4 regions of the Fictibacillus marinisediminis genome follow, and region 2 is predicted to be linked to each of the others. Evidence: riboswitches for the same ligand, from Rfam matches in the RefSeq annotation. Region 2 holds a riboswitch; each other region holds the start of a gene.
What was found. Region 2 has a riboswitch for S-adenosylmethionine ahead of LCY76_RS17295 (homocysteine synthase). Riboswitches for the same ligand answer to the same signal wherever they lie in the genome.
Positions count from the first base shown of each region.

Region 1: linked by a shared signal. The riboswitch ahead of LCY76_RS06200 (DUF2325 domain-containing protein) and the one ahead of LCY76_RS17295 (homocysteine synthase) in region 2 are both predicted to bind S-adenosylmethionine.
Region 3: linked by a shared signal. The riboswitch ahead of LCY76_RS17830 (YezD family protein) and the one ahead of LCY76_RS17295 (homocysteine synthase) in region 2 are both predicted to bind S-adenosylmethionine.
Region 4: linked by a shared signal. The riboswitch ahead of metX (homoserine O-acetyltransferase MetX) and the one ahead of LCY76_RS17295 (homocysteine synthase) in region 2 are both predicted to bind S-adenosylmethionine.

Region 1 is NZ_JAIWJX010000002.1:1,118,543-1,123,277, reverse strand. Features, by position in the region: gene LCY76_RS06210 (S66 peptidase family protein) at 1-447, opposite strand, end outside; gene LCY76_RS06205 (hypothetical protein) at 651-821, shown strand; gene LCY76_RS06200 (DUF2325 domain-containing protein) at 851-1,177, opposite strand; SAM riboswitch class I at 1,404-1,507, opposite strand; gene LCY76_RS06195 (ABC transporter ATP-binding protein) at 1,567-2,532, opposite strand; gene LCY76_RS06190 (ABC transporter ATP-binding protein) at 2,529-3,509, opposite strand; gene opp4C (oligopeptide ABC transporter permease) at 3,519-4,442, opposite strand; gene LCY76_RS06180 (ABC transporter permease) at 4,453-4,735, opposite strand, start outside.
Region 2 is NZ_JAIWJX010000002.1:3,237,080-3,241,814, forward strand. Features, by position in the region: gene LCY76_RS17285 (alpha/beta-type small acid-soluble spore protein) at 122-304, shown strand; gene LCY76_RS17290 (VOC family protein) at 381-770, opposite strand; gene LCY76_RS17295 (homocysteine synthase) at 862-2,166, opposite strand; SAM riboswitch class I at 2,449-2,554, opposite strand; gene LCY76_RS17300 (helix-turn-helix transcriptional regulator) at 2,865-3,506, opposite strand; gene LCY76_RS17305 (DUF86 domain-containing protein) at 3,597-4,049, opposite strand; gene LCY76_RS17310 (DUF3055 domain-containing protein) at 4,205-4,474, shown strand; gene LCY76_RS17315 (hypothetical protein) at 4,567-4,735, shown strand, end outside.
Region 3 is NZ_JAIWJX010000002.1:3,339,049-3,343,783, forward strand. Features, by position in the region: gene cysC (adenylyl-sulfate kinase) at 1-312, opposite strand, end outside; gene sat (sulfate adenylyltransferase) at 324-1,472, opposite strand; gene LCY76_RS17825 (phosphoadenylyl-sulfate reductase) at 1,500-2,201, opposite strand; gene LCY76_RS17830 (YezD family protein) at 2,295-2,411, opposite strand; SAM riboswitch class I at 2,544-2,654, opposite strand; gene LCY76_RS17835 (sulfite exporter TauE/SafE family protein) at 2,879-3,781, shown strand; gene LCY76_RS17840 (hypothetical protein) at 3,849-4,700, opposite strand; gene LCY76_RS17845 (heavy metal translocating P-type ATPase) at 4,713-4,735, opposite strand, start outside.
Region 4 is NZ_JAIWJX010000002.1:2,121,701-2,126,435, forward strand. Features, by position in the region: gene proC (pyrroline-5-carboxylate reductase) at 1-154, opposite strand, end outside; gene LCY76_RS11450 (cysteine dioxygenase) at 355-927, opposite strand; gene LCY76_RS11455 (cell wall hydrolase) at 1,148-1,741, shown strand; gene LCY76_RS11460 (universal stress protein) at 1,783-2,271, opposite strand; SAM riboswitch class I at 2,436-2,544, shown strand; gene metX (homoserine O-acetyltransferase MetX) at 2,627-3,721, shown strand; gene LCY76_RS11470 (MDR family MFS transporter) at 3,751-4,735, opposite strand, start outside.

The sequences.
Region 1 (4,735 bases), 2.1 Mb from region 2:
GAAAAACTGTTGGTAGTTATAAGCCGGTGTATTTGCATTAAAGTCCAGCAGGAGAAGGCTCTGAAAGGTGATTAAATCGGTATATTGGTACAGTACATTCAGCAGGATTGTAATATCGCTGTATCCTGATACGATTTTTGGATTCTGCCGGATGACATCAAAATCCAGATACGGCAGAATTCCCTCTACTCCTACTCCCCCTCTTGTCGGCAAAATCATTTTCACCTTATTATTCCTAAACATCGCCATTAAATCAGCTGCCCGCTGTTCATCCGTTCCGGCCAAAAAACCAGTATTCGTGTAAACATTTTTCCCGAGGACAATATTGAATCCGAAATTTCGCAGCGTGGTTAATCCTTCATTAATTATTTGGGCCTCCAGAGGGCTTCCGAGTGTCACGATCCCGATGGTGTCCCCTCTCTGCAGTATCGGTGGTTTAACAGCCATACCTTCATCCCTCCATCAGCACGGTTTCCCATCGAGATTCCATCGATTATGTATATTAGAGTGATGATTTTCCTATAACTATATTTTTTCAATTCCTCCAATCAAAATACTAAAAAGGGAACGAAACGGGTATGTAGAAGTATATAGATATACCATCGTGCCATTCATGCAATCTCAAATGAAAAGGAGAAAGGGGAATTTTCATGAAAGAATACAAGGTTATTGAATCCAGCGGGCGGTTTACTTTCAGCCTGGAAACGTTAAGAGACTCAAATACTCCATTGTCCAGAGAGGAAGCCGAACAGATTAAAGAAAGACTGGAAGAGTGCGTTCCCTTTCAGCTTGAAGTTGTAAAAATTGATTCAACGGAATGAAAACCTGCCCTGTGAGGCAGGTTTTCTTATTACCCATTAACGGCTATTTTCTTCCGTTTTGTGCGATTGCTTAAAAGCTCTGATTTTTCAAGTACAGCATAGATCGAGCACCAGGACCGCTTGGAAAAATAGATGGGAATGCTCTGTTTGTTCGCCTTTTTCTTAATCGCTGCTGAAAACTCATGGTTTATAAAATCGGTCAGGACCAGAACCAAGTTCACATGACTAGGAATCTCCTTTTGAGACATTCTAGCTTTTCTTCCGCTTACATGAATGATCTCCCTTATCCCTTGATGCTCCAGTTTCTTCGTAATTTTCCCAAGATGATCTCCACCAACAATTAATAACGACGACATACCAGCATCTCCTTCCCTCTCTCTTATTTCAACTATTTCTTCTTGCTCGAACTGAATAAAAAAACCAAAGGCAAACATCCCAAAAAGAGAGTTGCCTTTGGTTTTCCAATCAGCAGCAAAAAATATACAAATATTCCTATGGATTTACTCTGTTTTATACCGTAATAAAAACCTCTTCCTACTACGATCACGTAATAAGAAGAGGTTAGACATAACCAAATTACCCTTCTTATTGTCCAAGCCAAAGCTTGTTGGAATTGGCACAGTTCCCTCTGCGGGACCGCTGCCGAGGCTTCAAAGGGCCAATCCCTCCACCTCTCTTAATAAGATAGAAAATTTTAAATTATTAAAAATAATATAATGGAATAAGCCTGGTAAGTCAACAGTTTTTAAGCATAATGACAGGCCGTAAAATGTCCGTTCCCCATATCCCTGAATTCGGGTTTTTTTTCCGCACAAAGCTCTGTTGCCAGCGGACACCGTGTACGAAACTTGCAGCCTGACGGCGGATTAACAGGACTCGGAATATCTCCTTTTAAAATAATTCTTTCCCTCTTGATCCGTGGATCGGGAATTGGGACAGCAGACAAGAGCGCTTTCGTATAGGGATGCAGCGGATTATCAAACAGCTCTTCTTTCGTTGCCATCTCCACAATATTGCCAAGGTACATGATCGCAATCTTTGTACAAAGATGCTCCACGACACTCAAATCATGTGAAATAAACAAATAGGAAAGACCTTTTTTCTTCCTCAGATCACTGAAAAGATTAATTATCTGTGCCTGAATGGAAACGTCCAGAGCAGCGACCGGTTCATCCATGACAAGAAACTCGGGATTGAGTGCCATCGCCCTGGCAATGACGATTCTTTGCCGCTGGCCGCCAGAGAATTCATGAGGATAACGATCCACATGAAAGGGTGAAAGACCGCATGTTTCCATTACTTGAAGCACCTTTGCTCTAACATCCTTACTGGAAGCAAGACCGTGCTGAACCATGGCTTCCCCAATGGCATCTCCCACCCGGATCCTGGGGTTTAATGAGCTGAAAGGGTCCTGAAAGACGAGTTGGGTCTGCACACGCAAACTCCTTAGTTCCTTTTTCTTTAGTGAGTAAACATCTTTCCCTTTGAAACGAACTTCCCCTTCGGTTTTCTCATGCAGCCTTAGAATGGTCTTTCCAATCGTGGATTTCCCGCTGCCGGACTCTCCGACGAGACCAAATACGTCTCCTTTTTCAATCGTAAATGAAACACCATCGACCGCCTTGACCGATTCACTCTTTTTTCCAAATAGGCCGTTAGAGCTTGAGTAGTATTTTTTTAAATCTTTTACTTCTAACAATGCTTCACTCATCGTACGGCCTCTCTTTCATAAAGGTAGCAGCTGACACTATGGTACTCAGAGGTTTTTTCAAGCTCTGGATGCTTCGTCCGGCAAATGTCCATGCAATGCTCGCACCGGTCAGCAAAATAACACGAGTCATACAGTTCAGCAAGGTTTGGAACCTGGCCGGCTATCGTGTAAAGCTCCTCTTTTCGCTCTCCAATCACCGGTTTGGCTTTCAGGAGACCCTTCGTGTAAGGATGCTGTGGATTCGTAAACATTTCCAGGACAGGGCCCTGCTCCACAATCTTGCCTGCGTACATAACGACAACATAATCAGCCATCTCGGCAACAACTCCAAGGTCATGGGTAATCAGTAGAATGGATGTTTTAAACTGCTCTTTAATATCCCGTAAAATATCCAGTATCTGAGCTTGAATCGTTACATCCAGGGCAGTCGTAGGCTCATCGGCGATGATGAGCTTCGGATTGCAGCTGATCGCGATGCCGATCATGATCCGCTGCAGCATACCCCCGCTCAGTTCGTGCGGATACATGTTAATGATTTTCTCAGCATTTGGAATTCCCAGCCTTGTGATGAGCTCCTGTGCTTTCTTATAGGCTTCCTTCCGGCTAAGCAGCAGATGCTCCTGGAGCGGCTCAATCATCTGCTGGCCGATCGTATACACTGGATTCAGTGAGGTCATCGGTTCCTGAAAGATCATTCCGATATCATTTCCGCGAAGGCGGCTGATTTCTTTTTTATTCAGTTTAAGAAGATTCCGGCCGGCAAAGTTCACTTCTCCGTTTTCAATCTTTCCGTTCTCATTTATGAGCTGCATGATGGAAAGTGAGGTGATGCTTTTTCCGCATCCTGACTCTCCGACGATACAGACCGTTTCCTGCTCACCAATGGAAAAGCTGACGTCATTCACTGCCCTTACAACGCCCTCTTCCGTATAAAAATTAGTGACTAAGTTTTTTACTTCTAACAGTGCTTCACTCAATATTAACACCTACCGTTTCATTTTCGGGTCCAGCGCATCCCTTAATCCATCGCCGAGCAAGTTAATGGACACGACAGTGAGGAAGATGGCCGAGCCCGGTGGAATCCATAGCCATGGGCGTTTTCTGAAGTCAATAAAATTATTTGCCGCATCCATCATGTTACCCCATGAAGGTGTCGGCGGAACGACTCCTAGCCCAAGGAAACTCAGTGCGGATTCACTAAGTATCGCCCCTGCCACATTCAGGGTTGCCACAACGAGCAATAGCGGCAGCGTATTCGGGATCAAGTGATAGAAAATCTTTCGCCGATCGCTGAGTCCGAGCACTTCCGTTGCCTGCATGAAGGGCTGCTCCCGCAGTGACAAAATTTGTCCGCGGACAAGCCTGGCAAGGGCAGGCCAGCCGACAAAGCTCAGCATGATCATGATAATGTACAGTCTGTATTCAGAAGGTACCTTCCACTCAGACAGAATCGCTCCCATGATCAAGAGAAGCGGCAAGCCTGGAATCGACATCAGGATATCGGCCAGCCTCATGATGATCATATCCACAATCCCGCGGTAGAAGCCTGAAACGGCTCCAAGGAACGAACCGATCACAATAGAAAGAACCATCGAGGCAAGTCCGATCGTCAGCGAGATCTGCCCCGCCATCATTAATCGTGTCAGCACATCACGTCCATAATTATCGGTCCCAAGCCAGTGCGATGAGCTCGGCGGCTGGTTGGCATAGGCAATATCTGTACGGTCTAAAATATATGGTGAAAAATGAGGCCCTATAAAACTGAGCAAAAGCATAAAAACAAGGAAAATTAAACTTGCCATCGCCAATTTGTTCTTTTTCAGGCGCCGGTAGGTTTGTTTCCATAACGATGGAGATTTCGCCTTCGCTACTTTCTTCTTTTTATAGATTAACGGTTTAGCAGTTTCCATGTTCATCCCCCTATTTCAGCCTGATTCTCGGATCTACCGCGGCGTATGTAACATCAGCCAGGAAGTTTCCGATGATGGTGAGGGAAGAAAGGAACAGTGTAAAAGCCATCAATACTGGATAATCTCTGAAGCTGACCGATTCAATTTGAATTCTGCCGACACCCGGCCAGTTAAAGATCTGTTCCATGATGATTGCTCCGGAAAAAAGCCCCGGCAGTTCAAAAGCCAGCAGCGTGATGGCCGGAAGGATGGCGTTCTTAAGAGTATGCTTAAAAATAACCGTTCTTTCCTTT
Region 2 (4,735 bases):
AAGGTTAGTGTACCAAAATTGGGACCTTCCTAACAAAAATTCGAACCCCTTATCTCTCCTTTTCCCCTTTATGTATTTTTTTCCATTTGGAGTGCACGATAAGAAAAAAGGAGGTCATCTTATGTCTAAAAATATAAATGAAACTGTTGTTTCTGGAGTACAAAACGCATTGAATCAAATGAAACAGGAGATTGCCAGGGAGTTTGGTGTTTCTTTAGGAGCAGATACGACGTCTAGACAGAACGGTTCGGTTGGCGGCGAGATCACGAAGCGCCTCGTACAGATGGCTGAGCAACAGCTTTGAAAGAAAGTAGCTAGACATCACATCTTTTCAAGTTTTCATTGATATCAAAAAACCAGGAGGGATTCCCTCCTGGTTTTTATTTCGGCGTTCCTGGCTGAAAATATTCAATTCTCTCCCGGTCAGGGCCATAGAAGAAAATATACTGAGAACCATCCGGCAACGATGTCTCCTTATCTTCGACTAACAGAACGCTATGATTCTTCAGCTCCTGAATTTCTTTCGAGAGATCATCTACGGTAAACGCCACATGATTCACTTTTCCTTCTTCAGCCAGCTGTCTATTGTGGCCTCCTACCAGCTCAACCAGGATCTCCCCTTCCAGTCCCAAAAAAACTAGTTCGATTCCTGGCTTGGAGTGTTTCATTCGGTTGATTACATCCAAACCTATGATGTCACGGTAAAAGGAAATGGATTCTTCCAAGTTTTCAACCATAATTCCTATATGCTCAAGCTTTCTTACAGCCATACCAAACATCCCTTCCAATTTCGATTCATTCACCTGAAAATTTCATACTTGTCTTAAGTATAGTAGAAAGGGAGTTTATTGAACATAACAATTACTGGCCGCTTGGAACCGGACTTATTACCGCTAGTGCCTGCTCGAGATCATAGATAATATCATCAATCGTTTCAATGCCCACCGATAGCCTTACCATCTCAGGCGATACTCCTGCTCTAAGCTGCTCTTCCTCTGTCAGCTGCTGATGCGTAGTGCTTGCCGGATGGATAATCAAAGATTTGGAATCCCCAACGTTCGCCAAGTGAGAGAATAACTTCACACTTTCGATGAGCTTTCTTCCTTCTTCTACACCGCCTTTTACCCCGAAAGTGAGGATAGCACCAGCACCTTTAGGCAAATATTTCTGCGCCAGCTCATTAAACTTGTTATCTTCTAATCCAGGATAGTTCACCCAGTCGACAGCAGGATGTTCTTTTAGGTATTTCGCCACCTTCAGGGCATTTTCACTATGCCGTTCTACACGCAGTGCCAGCGTTTCTAACCCTTGAATAAAGAGGAAGGAGTTAAACGGCGATACGCAAGAACCGAGGTCTCTGAGCAATTGGACACGCGCCTTGATAATATAAGCCAGCGGTCCGACTGCTTCCGTATAAACGACGCCATTATAGCTTTCATCCGGCTCCGTAAGTCCCGGGAATTTGCCGTTCGTCCAATCAAACTTACCGGAATCTATGATTAATCCTCCAATCGATGTGCCGTGTCCGCCAATGAATTTTGTAGCGGAATGAACGACAATGTCTGCTCCATGCTCGATCGGACGGCAAAGATATGGTGTCGCAAACGTATTGTCTACGATAAGGGGAACACCTGCTTCATGAGCAATTTCTGCAATGGCCGAGATATCTGCCACGTCAATTTTCGGATTCCCGATCGTCTCGATGTAAACGGCTTTTGTCTTTTCAGTAATGGCATCACGGAAGGACTGAAGGTTATCCACATCTGCAAATTTAAAATTGATTCCGAGCTTCGGAAGTGTATTCGCAAACAAGTTATACGTTCCGCCATATAAAGAGCCAGACGCTACAATTTCGTCACCTGCTCCCGCTATGTTTAATATGGAATACGTAATCGCCGCCTGGCCGGATGCCACCGCCAGCGCTCCTACACCGCCTTCAAGCTTTGCAATCGTCTGTTCAAACGCATCCTGTGTCGGGTTCATGATTCTGCTGTAAATATTCCCAAACTCTTTTAAACCAAAAAGGTTGGCTGCGTGCTCCGTACTGTTGAACTGATAAGACGTTGTCTGGTAAATCGGAACCGCCCTCGCGCCTGTTGTCGGATCTACTTTCTGTCCCTCGTGCAATGAAACCGTCTCAAAACCATATTCTCTTTCTTCACTCATGTTCAATCTCTCCTTCTAAAATGTAGTGGTTTAAACAGAGGCAAGGATCTGAGTAAAATGTTAGCCAACAAGAAAAGCTGAAGTGCCCTACTAAGGTCCGACAAGCGCTGGAGTTCTTCTCAAGCAACACGTTTTTTGTGTTGAGGGAGAAGAACGAAGACGACTAGGATGAAAAGAAGATCTTCCTTTTCATCTATCGAGGACCTTAGCTGCATTGGGCACTGAAGCTGGACAATCAAAAAGACCTCTTCTAAAAGAAGAGGTCGCAGTTTTCACCGTCGGCTCTCATCTTTCAGAACATTTGCGTGTTCTGCTGAAATTAGCACCATGCATTTCTGCTGGTTGCCGGGTTTCATCGGGTCAGTCCCTCCACCTCTCTGGATAAGATACATCTGAATATTAAGTTATTTTGAATAATACTGAACTTTAATGTTGAAGTCAACCCTTTTTTCACGATAGGAGAGTGGCCAAGTTTTTGGCACGCTCCCCAGGGCCGATGTTCGAAACTTTGCATTTTTTATTTTCTGCTGCAGTCAGCAATACCTTAAAAACAGAGTTGATGGGATATGGAAAAAGAGAGCACCTTTGATGGAGCTTCCTGACGTCCTTCGTGCGTCAACAGATGGAAAGAATAAAGAGCGGATGATCGTAAAAATCCAATAAAAAATAACCCTATTGGCGGATCGGCCAGTAGGGTTTTATGCGTTTTTCTCTTCGGAAATCAAATATTTGCAATACGAGCCGCCTTTAGCAAGACACTCTGTGCGTTCCACATGGTCTGTACCGAGCATTCTCTGGAATAAAGAAAGCTCACATGAGCAGGCATGCTGATATTCATTTGCTACTTTGGCAATCGGGCAGTTGAATTCTTTTAATTCATACTGGCCGTCTTCTGTTTTTTCCCACTCGACCATATAGCCGGCTTCGTTTTGAATGTCGGCGAGTTCTGCCACCTTTTGCTCAAAGCTCTTATTCTCCATCCGTTTCTTATACTTATCATTTAAGCGGTTTTCCCGGCGGACAAACAATTCATGCACAGCTTTCTCACCGGCAATCTCCTGAATGTCTCTCATAAATTCAACGGTCAGCCCCGAATAGTTGCGCGGAAATTGTTCATCCGCTTCTTCGGAGAGCTGATACACATTCAGCGGCCGTCCCATGGCCTGGCGGACCAGGGTGGTTTCAACGAGCCTGTCTCTCTCTAATGTATTTAAGTGGCGCCTGACAGCCATCTCGGTAATCCCCAGGCGGCTGGCCATTTCAGTAACCGTCAATTTTCTATATCGCTTAAGCATATGAATGATTTCAGAACGGGTAGAGGTGTTATTAGCCATAGCCATTAACAATCACCTTCCTTACCCCTATCTTACAGCATTTGCAAGCAAAAGTACATTCTAAACAAAAATGTTTAGAAAGAGGGATCGCAGCTTTTACTTCTGATCCTCTTCAGGCAAAAATGCAGAAACAGGCCCCAATTCTTGTTCAATATAGCGTCTCACATCGGCAGGGAAACTTTCGATCGATCCAACATTTTCCAAAAGGACCTCGGAAATTTCAGAATGGCTGACACTCGCAAATTGCTGGACCAGCATTTTGCGCAGCAATACAACCTTTTTCAATCCTTTCGCATTTTGCGCCGTGATCACTCTTTCATCCTCAAGGATATCCAATATGTCTTCATAACTGCCCGGATCCCTCATGATGAAGCCATCGATCATCGAATTCCCAACATCGATCATACTTTCGATGATAACGTGAGCCGCTCGTTCAAGAGCCAGCTTTTCTACATCACCTTCCTTGCCGGCCAGTTTCTTTGCCTGCTGAAGCAATGATTCCAGAAATACTAAATGGTGTTCAATCTTTTTTCTGTCAACAAAATACATATGTATCACCCTGCCTTGTCATTCTGCATAGTCCTTATTAGTTTATCACAAAAATCAAGGAGGATTACGGAAGTAGCCTCCTATTTTCTTATTGCGGCTTGTCTGCTATCATGGGAAAGAAAGAAGGAAAGCCCTTGCGGCAAGGAGGACTGAATGTGGCAGAAGAACGCTTTTTTCTGTATGACGATACCGAGAAATCCGAGACACGCTTCGTAAGTTTTATGGGAACGAATACCCGATTTGACCTCGCCATTGTAAAAACAGGAAGACATTACGGCAAGAGCCTGATACTCGATCTGCAGGGAAGCCGTTTTTCCATCATAGGAGAAGATGACCTTGAAGAAGAGGGATACTTGGAGCATGTTTTCCAGCTTAATGAGGAAGATGCACAGGAGCTTCGGGAGTTCCTATACGAAACATTATAGTTTTGCGGGAAAATTAACCACACAAAAAAAGCCATTCCATGGGCAGTTTAAAAAAGGATAGATGACTTCTATCCTTAACCTGCCTGAAGGGAATGGTTATTTTGTATAACAAGGACAAAAAAACCTATACGGATTTCTCTAATGTGGAAACCGGCAGGCGCTATGTTCTGCCTGAAGACTTGCCTGAAGGACCGTACGGATCTCCAATTAATGCAAAGCTTGGCAAATCTACTCCCTGGGAAGAAAATCAGCGGTATTACA
Region 3 (4,735 bases), 100 kb from region 2:
CGTCAGCACAACGGTTCCGCTGTCTACAAACAGCTTGGATACTTCACCGATCCGGCGTATGTTTTCTTTCCGGTCCTCGTCTGAAAAGCCAAGATCATTATTTAAGCCGTGGCGTATGTTGTCGCCATCCAGCACATAGTTTTTCACCTGCCGCCGAAACAGTTCTTTAGCAACCTCATTGGCAAGAGTCGATTTTCCTGAACCCGATAGCCCTGTCAGCCATATTACGAAACTATGATGGGCATTTTGTGTTCTTCTGTCTTCCTTTGATACGGCCGCCTGGTGCCATGTAATGTTCTGTATTTGGCTCATCATGTTCCTCCTTATGCGGTTACTGTTTTTTCTTTCAGACCTTTGATCAGTACTTCTACGACTTCTTTGCGGCTGAAGGTGGCTGGCGGAAGCTCTCCATTTCTCAGCAGTTCCCTCACTTTAGTGCCTGACAAAATCACATGATCCTCTTTGCTGTGAGGACATGTTTTCGATGAAGCCATTCCTTCGCACTTTGTACAATAGAAGCTATGTTCAAAGAACATCAGTGTAATGCCTAGTTCTTCCGGAGTAAACCTGGAAAAGATTTTTTGTGCATCATACGTCCCATAATAATTACCCACACCTGCATGATCCCTTCCAACGATAAAGTGTGTGCATCCGAAGTTTTTGCGGACCATCGCATGAAAAATGGCTTCCCTCGGTCCTGCATATCTCATCGCTGCCGGAAATACGGCCAAGAATACCCGGTCTTGCGGATAATAGTTTTCAAGCAGGATTTCATAGCTTTCCATCCTCACATCAGCGGGAATATCATCGGATTTCGTTTCTCCAACAAGCGGGTTCAGGAACAGTCCATCTACGGTTTCAAGGGCTGTTTTTTGAATGTATTCGTGTGCTCTATGCACAGGATTTCTTGTCTGGAAACCTACAACTGTATTCCATCCCCTGTCTCTGAAGACTTGGCGGGTTTCAGCTGGATCCAGACGATATTCAGTAAACCTCTGTTTTTCTGGCCTCTTTACGAGAGTGATTGATCCTCCGACATAGTAAGAAGGGCGTTCCAGAAGTTTTTTAACCCCAGGGTGTGCAGTATCTGCCGTTTGGTAGACCTGCTCTGCTTCATGCTTAATGTCCGGGCGGTAAAGGTCTTCCACCTCGATGACTCCGTACGTTACACCCTCAAATACGAGCCTCGCCTGATCTCCTGCTGATAGCGTCCTGGCTTGTTTTTCATGAACTGGAAGGACGATTGGAATGCTCCAAACCGTTCCATCAGCAAGACGTAGAGAATCAACGACAGATTGATAGTCTTCTTCATTTAGAAAACCGGTAATTGGGCTGTAGGCTCCTACACCGATCAGTTCAAGATCACTTAAGGATGTAGCATCCAGTTCCACTTCCTTTTGAATGTGGTCCGTTGGCAGATTTGGTTCATAACGGTTTATCAGCTTTCCTCCATGCGGCAAAATTGATGTCATGTTAATTCCTCCTGTAATTTTACTTTATTATTCGTGAAGTCCACACTCTGTTTTCCCTTGCCCTGACCAGCGTCCTGAGCGGGAATCACCCGACCCGTCAGCCGGAAGCGTGCACGGCTCGCAGCCGATGCTCGGATACCCCTGATCGTGAAGCGGATTGTAGGGCAGATTCTGCTTGTAGGCGTATCTCCAAATTTCCTTCCATGTCCAATGGATCAGCGGACAGATTTTCACGGATTTAAAACGTTCATCCTTATTGACGTACTGAACATTGCTCCTCCCTGCCGACTGCTCCCTCCGGAGACCTGACAGCCATGCCGGTGCTCCGTCCAGTGTTTCCTCGAGAGGGGCTACCTTTCGTATATAACAGCAGAGGTTCGGTTCTCTTTTCCATAACTCGCTGCCATGCTTTTCCGCCTGTTCCAACAAGGACAGCGAAGGCTTCTTCATCTCAATCTTCATTTCTGGATATCTTTTTTTCGCCTTTTCGATCACCTCGTACGTTTCCTTGAAGTGAAGGCCTGTATCCAGGAAAACGACTCTTGCATCTGGTTTGACCCTGGATACAAGATCCACCAGGACACTGCCTTCTATACCGAAGCTGCAAGCATAAACCAGTGCATCTCCATATTGCTCATACGCCCATTTCAGTACTTCGAGTGATCCCTTCGTTTCACTGTCTTCCGGAAACGTAAACTCCTGTTCTTTCCATGTGTCAAACTTGAGCATGTTAACCACCCCTCCAATAAAAAAGGCAGCTTTAACCATAAGCAGCCATCCTGCTATGTTAAAACCGCCTCTAGTTTTCTAGTCAGCGAATATTTATTTAAAACGTACCTTTTCGTTTTTTTCCAGCTGAATCAGCTTTCCATCCTGAACAATTAACGTGATGGACCCATACTTGATACTGTTCAGCATTTCTTTTAACTGTTCAAAAATTTCTTCCTGGCTTTTACCGTTTACCACATCAGAACCTCCTCGTTTAATATGTTTTGTTCGGTTTTTTTTAGGAATTAAAATGGCAATAAAAAAACCTTTCCATTTCGGAAAGACTGACGAGGTAAACATATTACCTTATCTTCCAAAATGTAATAAACATTCTGCTGGAGTTAGCACCTTGCAAAAAAAATGCAGGTTGCCGGGTTTCATCGGGCCAGTTCCCTTCACCGCTCTGGATAAGTTTTTTTATTTTTTTAAATAATAACACACATTTATGCTTTCGAAAACCCTATTATTCTTATCGGATTAAAAAATATTTATTGAAATATCCGAAAATTTTATTGACAGACTTTCGTTCCATTGAATATAGTAGATACTAAATTCGAAAAGAGATACACTGCTGATCGGAAAAACCGAAGGCTCTTAACTTTACTGTTAAGGGCCTTTTATTTGTTAGGAGGAGTAAAATGAAAAAACTGATCATCCTGGCCCTGATTGGACTCGTTGCACAACTGATTGACGGGTCTCTCGGTATGGCTTACGGACTGACTTCGACTTCCCTGCTGCTGGCCTTTGGGATCGCTCCGGCGGTTGCTTCGGCTTCGGTTCACTTTGCAGAGGTTGTTACGACAGCCGCCTCAGGTGCATCACACATCAGGTTCGGTAATGTTGACCGTAAAATTATCTTTCGTCTCATTATTCCGGGATCCATTGGGGCATTTACCGGTGCCTGCTTTTTATCCAATCTTCCTGGCGACGCAGTAAAACCGTATATTTCCTTTTTCCTGCTGTTCCTTGGTTTCTTTATTCTGTACCGATTTTTATTTAAAAAGAACACCAAGCCTGCTGATCATGAAAAAGCGTTCAGCCGCAAGCAGCTCATCCCGCTCGGACTTGTTGCAGGCTTTTTGGATGCCACCGGAGGAGGAGGCTGGGGACCGGTAGCCACACCTGTCCTGTTAGCCAAAAACGGCACAACAACAAGAAAGGTTATCGGTTCCGTGGATACGAGCGAATTTGCTGTTGCCGTTTCTGCTACACTCGGTTTCCTCATCTCTCTCGGATGGGAGCAGGTCAACTGGATGTGGGTTATCGCCCTCATGGCGGGAGGATTAATCGCAGCACCGATCGCCGCATGGCTCGTCCGCATTATCCCTTCACATATTTTAGGTGTGGTTGTTGGAGGATTGATTATTGTAACGAACGCCCGGACGCTTTTGCAGTCCGCTGGAATCTCCGGTACTGCACTGCAATCGGTCTATACCGTGCTGGTCGTCGTTTGGCTGGCGGCAATTTTCTTCAGCATTAGAAAAAATAAAAAACATTCTTTCTCAGCAGGACCACAAACTGAAAGCACTAATCTCCACTGACACATCACAAACAATAATTTATACCAATAAAAGCTGACTCAGATGAGTCAGCTTTTATTGTATTCTGCTATTTCTTCACTTCAATAATGAACGGATAGGTGGTCACTTTCCCATTGATCTTAAACTCCGCCCATAATTTATAAAGTCCAGGTTCCTCAAATTCCGTCTCAAATTTTGTATCTTCAGGAGTGGAAGGATGAACGTGGACATATTTTTCTCCTGTATGATCTAAGACCACAACATGGCCACGTGCTCCAAGATAAGGTTCAGGTTTTGCATCACCCATGCTAAATTGCAGCGTAACAGGCTGTCCAGCTTGAAATTCTTTTGGCGTCATTGATACCTTGTGTCCATCAACTGTTTTTGAAAAAGTGGTATCTGCCTTTAACTCTGGCTGGTGAGTATGGTTTCCATGGCTACCCGCTTCAATTTTCAACGGGGCAACGGCATAAGCTTTATTTTTGGGCTTGATGTCTACAAATGCTTTGTAGGTTCCAGGCTGCAGTCTGTGCTTTACTTCAAACGAGCCTTTACCGGTCTTTTGAGGATGAAGGTGATTGTATTGTTTTAAATCTTCGCTGACCAAAATGAAGTGCATCAGCTTTTCATGATTGAACTCCAGCTCATCGACAGGCTTGCCTTTTTGATCTTTTAACTGAATCGAAATGACACCATCCTTGTAGCTGACGGAAGGCTTAACCTCACTTTTGGCCAAATCACCAGAACCATGTCCATCATGTTCTTCATGTTTATTACCATGGTCCATGCCAGACATTTCTGAATGACCATCTTGATGGCCGGCCTGCTCCCTCTTCCCGTCCTTGCCTTCTAAAACGTCATAAACAGCATAGCCAGCCATAATCAGAATGAGGATACCAACAGCAGACAGCACCCAGTTGCGGATGATTTTGCTTTTCATCAAAACTCACCTCTACAGTTTAATTTTTTGGAGCC
Region 4 (4,735 bases), 1.1 Mb from region 2:
ATTTTTTCATCAGTTCAATTCGTCGTTCTTCATTTTGTTTATTCGTCATCATAATATTGCTGGGCGGTAATTTATCTTGATTGACCATTCCGGCAGCTATTGCTTCGGCCATGGAACCTGCCCCGATAAAAAGCACTTTTTTAGTTTCTAACATGCAACCTCTCCTTATTGCTGTGCTAAGTTCACTTAAGGTCCTATCTTAACATGTAAAGAAAAGGTTTCAACCCTTTACCGGGACATCGCCCGTTATAGCCAATAATCTCTAAAGAAAGAGAGAATTAAGTAGGCTAAACTGCAAATAGTGTAAGAAATTATGGGAAAACCTTTTAAATCCCTGGATATGAAGAAATACATTCATCGCTTAGCAGGCTGCGGCGGGAGCGATATGGTTTGCAGCAGCTGTCTTTGTTCATCAGGCCACCATGCTCCACAATCTTCTGAGACGATGCAAGCTGCACATTTTTCAAGGTCAAACACTTTCATACCGGAAATTGGGGGAGAGTAGACGTGTAAAGTAATCAGAGGATCCTTTTCATGAGTACCCATCTTATGAATCATTCCTCTTCCAACGTTAAGGAGCGATCCTTTATTTTCAACCTGTTCTTTCACTGGCACAGGCAGTTCGCCGGGCCGGAGCTTATAGAGTGTGTGGTTTGAAGAGCCAGATAAAATCTGGACCCACCCATATGACTGCCCATGGTCATGTGGAGAGCAATCCAGGGCAGAAGCCCAATGCATAACGAGAATTTCTACGTGAGCACTCTTATAAATTAATTTCCTGCCATAGGGTTTGTTTTCTGGATCCCTGATAAAAGGGCCGGCGTCCTTTACACTAGCTTGCAGTTTATGGATAGCATCAAGCAATTCCTGTGAGGTAGGTTGAACGAGCGGAGTGAAGAGTTTTTCAATCGTTGTAAGGAATAGCAAGTTATCATCCTCCTGCCGAATTTAATGGGGTTATCTATAGTATATTGGAGCCACTTATCGCGCATGTGCTCTGAAGGAAAATCGGTAAATGGTCACAAAAAATATCATATATCCGAAACATAACTCCTAGGGGCTGCGTTAGTTCGCAACAACAAAAGGGTGATCAGTAATCGTCCTTTTACTTTTGACGAAAACACAAAGATCCAGGAGGTATAAATTTATGTTTAAAAAGATTGGTTTAATTACGGGAATAACAGCCATTGGGCTATCTATAGCAGGAGGAACAAATGCAAGTGCACATACGGTAAAGGAAGGGGATACTCTTTGGAAGCTTGGTCAGTCTTATAACGTATCTTATGAAAGTATCAAAAAAGACAACAATTTAGACGGAAATATGATAAGACCTGGCCAGCAATTAAACATACCGGCAGTTAAAGGGGTAAGTGAAGATCAACTGAAAGCATCTTCAGAAGATAAAAGACTTCTCGCTTCTCTTGTCGAAGCCGAAGCAATGGGTGAAAGTTTTGAAGGTAAAGCTGCAGTTGCTGCTGTTGTCTTGAACCGAGTAAAGGCTGATAGCTTTCCGGATACGATCAAGGGGGTTATCTACGACAAAGGGCAGTTTCAGCCTGTCATGGAAAACAAACTGAAAAAGCCTTCACCTTCATCAGAAAAAGCTGTTGATAAAGCATTATCCGGTTATGACAATACGAATGGATCGCTGTTTTTCTATAATAAAACGACAGCGGTAAGCCGTTGGCTCGATACAAAGCCTGTCAATATAGTAATCGGCAACCATACATTCAGCAAGTAAATTAAAGCCTCAGGCCATAGAAAGAAAGGTCTGAGGCTTTATTATCGTTCACTTGAGCTCTTTATGCTAAGACCCGATGATTCAATTTTTTGGCTGTTCCGGGCGATGAGAACATCACAAGTGGCATGCCTGGTGATATATTGTGAAACACTGCCGATAAAAATGCGTTCCATAGCGTTTAACCCGGTTGCACCGCAGACAATTAAATCTGCTTCATGCATGGAAGCGAAAGAAAGGATTTCTGTTTTTGGAGTTCCGTAATTGGATAAGGTTTTAACATGTTTTAATCCATGTTTCCTTGCCATTTCATCATAATTTTCAAGAAGGGATTCACTGAAACTCTTATCACGGCTCATCTCGATGGTAACTGCACCTGCGTCTAATGGAGCAGTAGGGATTTTTTCCTCAGAAATATGGACAATTAGCAATTGCGCATGATATTCTTTCGTAATTTCTATAGCTCTGTAAAAGGCAACCTCGGAAGATTCCGATCCATCCACACCAACAAGGATTCTCTCGTAATAAGGCATAAAAATCACCCCTTTTTTGTAAACTTATATAAATTCATTCCCTATATATAAGAGAGGCAAACATAATCGTAACATTTGTACCCAACCTCCAAATTCCATTTGACAAACCTATAGTAGTAAGGTATTTTTGAACGTATTAAAGTATTTGAAAAATTCATAATTGACTCTTATCAAGAGTGGTGGAGGGACTGGCCCGATGATACCCGGCAACCTGCAGATTATTTCTGAACAGGTGCCAAATCCTGCAAGGCAGAAGGCTTTGAGAGATAAGAGAAGGTCAAGCCCAAGCGGATAATTGCACCTCTCTGAATCTTTTAGAGAGGTGTTTTTTGTTGAATAAATGGGGGGATATCTGTTGGCAAATACACAATTATCTGCTGTAAATGATACGGCAGCAATAGGAGAACTTACGTTGGAGTCTGGAAAAGAGCTGAAAGATGTCGATATCGCTTACCAGCGAATCGGTGCAGCAAATGCACCTGCCATTTTCGTATGCCATGCACTTACAGGTAATCATTATACGTTAAACAGTGAGATGGGAGAAGGCTGGTGGGCAGGTCTATTGGGAAATGGACAGTATATTGATTTGGAGAAATACCAGGTGATTACTTCAAATGTATTGGGAGGGTGCGACGGGTCAACGGGACCACTCTCGGTCAATCCCGTTACTGGAAGTCCTTACGGAGCTGAATTTCCATTGATAACGATCAGAGACATGGTGCAGGCCCAAAAGAAACTTTTGGACGTACTCGGCTTGGGGCGTCTAGAGGCAGTGATCGGCGGATCGTTAGGCGGCATGCAGGTTTTAGAGTGGGGACTGATGTATCCTGATTTTATGGAGCGTCTGATCCCGATTGCCGTAACCCCTTTACTAAGTGATTATGCGATAGGTTTCAATGCAGCGGGAAGAACGGCCATCCTCAGTGATCCCTTATGGAATAACGGCCAGTACGGTAAAGAAAGTACACCAAGGAAAGGGCTTGGCATTGCTCGGATGATCGGTATGCTCACTTATCGTTCGGGAGCATTGTTCAATCATCGATTTCAGCGAAAACAAACAGAGAATTGGGAAACCATTCATGAGAATGCAGCCTTTTCAGTTGAATCCTATCTTCAATACCAAGCGAATAAATTAGCTGACCGTTTTGATGCCAACAGTTACTTAACCTTATTGAAAGCGATGGATACTCACGATATTGGCAGAGAAAGGGGAGGAGTAGTGGCTGCGTCCCAGAGCTATAAGGCTCAAATGCTTTGTGTTGGTTTCACCGGTGATTTGCTCTATCCTTCTGATTTAATGGAACAGTTTGTAAAAGATGTTCAAGCTGCAAATAAAAGAGCAAAATATCTTGAGGTATCTACCATGTTTGGCCATGATGGATTTCTGACAGAATTTGATAAGTGGGGGAACTTGCTCAAAGAATTTATGAGAGAAACAATAAAGACATGAGGATATCATCCTCATGTCTTTATTTATCACTATTCAACAGCTGGTTTTTCAATAACCGCCGTCTGATTAGAAGGCTTATGCTGTTCAGGGCGCTCCCGGCTAATTCTTCCGCCGCCGACGGATAAAGCGACCAAAATACCCGCTCCAATAAAAATCAAGCCTGTTAAAAATACAGTGGTAAAAGAATCACTCCATGCGGTCTGTATAGAATGAATAACGGTATCTTTAATTGTATCTGGCAATTTAAGAAGATCTGGATGGATTAAAATGCTGAACAATGCATCTGTTTTGTCTGCTAACTTTTGAAAGATCCCTTGAAGCATTGGGTTCGTTTGTTCACTCACTACATCTTTCATTTTTGTTTCTAAGGAATGGTTCATCACTACATTTAGGACAGTGATACCAATCGTACCGCCAATTGAACGGAAGAACGTTGATGCAGAAGTAACAGCTCCCAGTTTTGTTTTCGGAAATTCATTTTGAATCGCGATCATTAATGTCGGCATAACAAGACCCATTCCGAATCCCATAATTATCATATAAGCGTATGCTGTAATTTCATTGGAATCAACACCCATCGTGCTCATCAAGTAGAAGCCTACTGCTGTAATGATCATGCCCGCAGTCAATACGGTTCGATAAGGAACTTTCAATAGAAGTCTTCCTCCAATAATACTCGCCAGGATGAGAGAAATCATCATCGGTGTCATGGTAGAACCAGCTTGTGTCGGAGTTACACCCAGAATACCCTGCATAAACATCGGAACGAACATGATCGCACCGAACATGCCTAAGCCCAGTAAAAACCCTAGAGCATTTGTTGTGGCAAAAACACGGTTTTTAAACAGTGAAAGATCTAGTACAGGCTCTTTTGCTTTCTTTTCTACAAATCCGAATACGATCAAGAGAACGATGGAGAAGCCGAAGATCAATCCGCTTTCCAGAGAAACCCATTCAAATTTATCTCCGCCAAACGTCAAACCAAGGAGCAATAAGACGATGGCAGGGATTAGA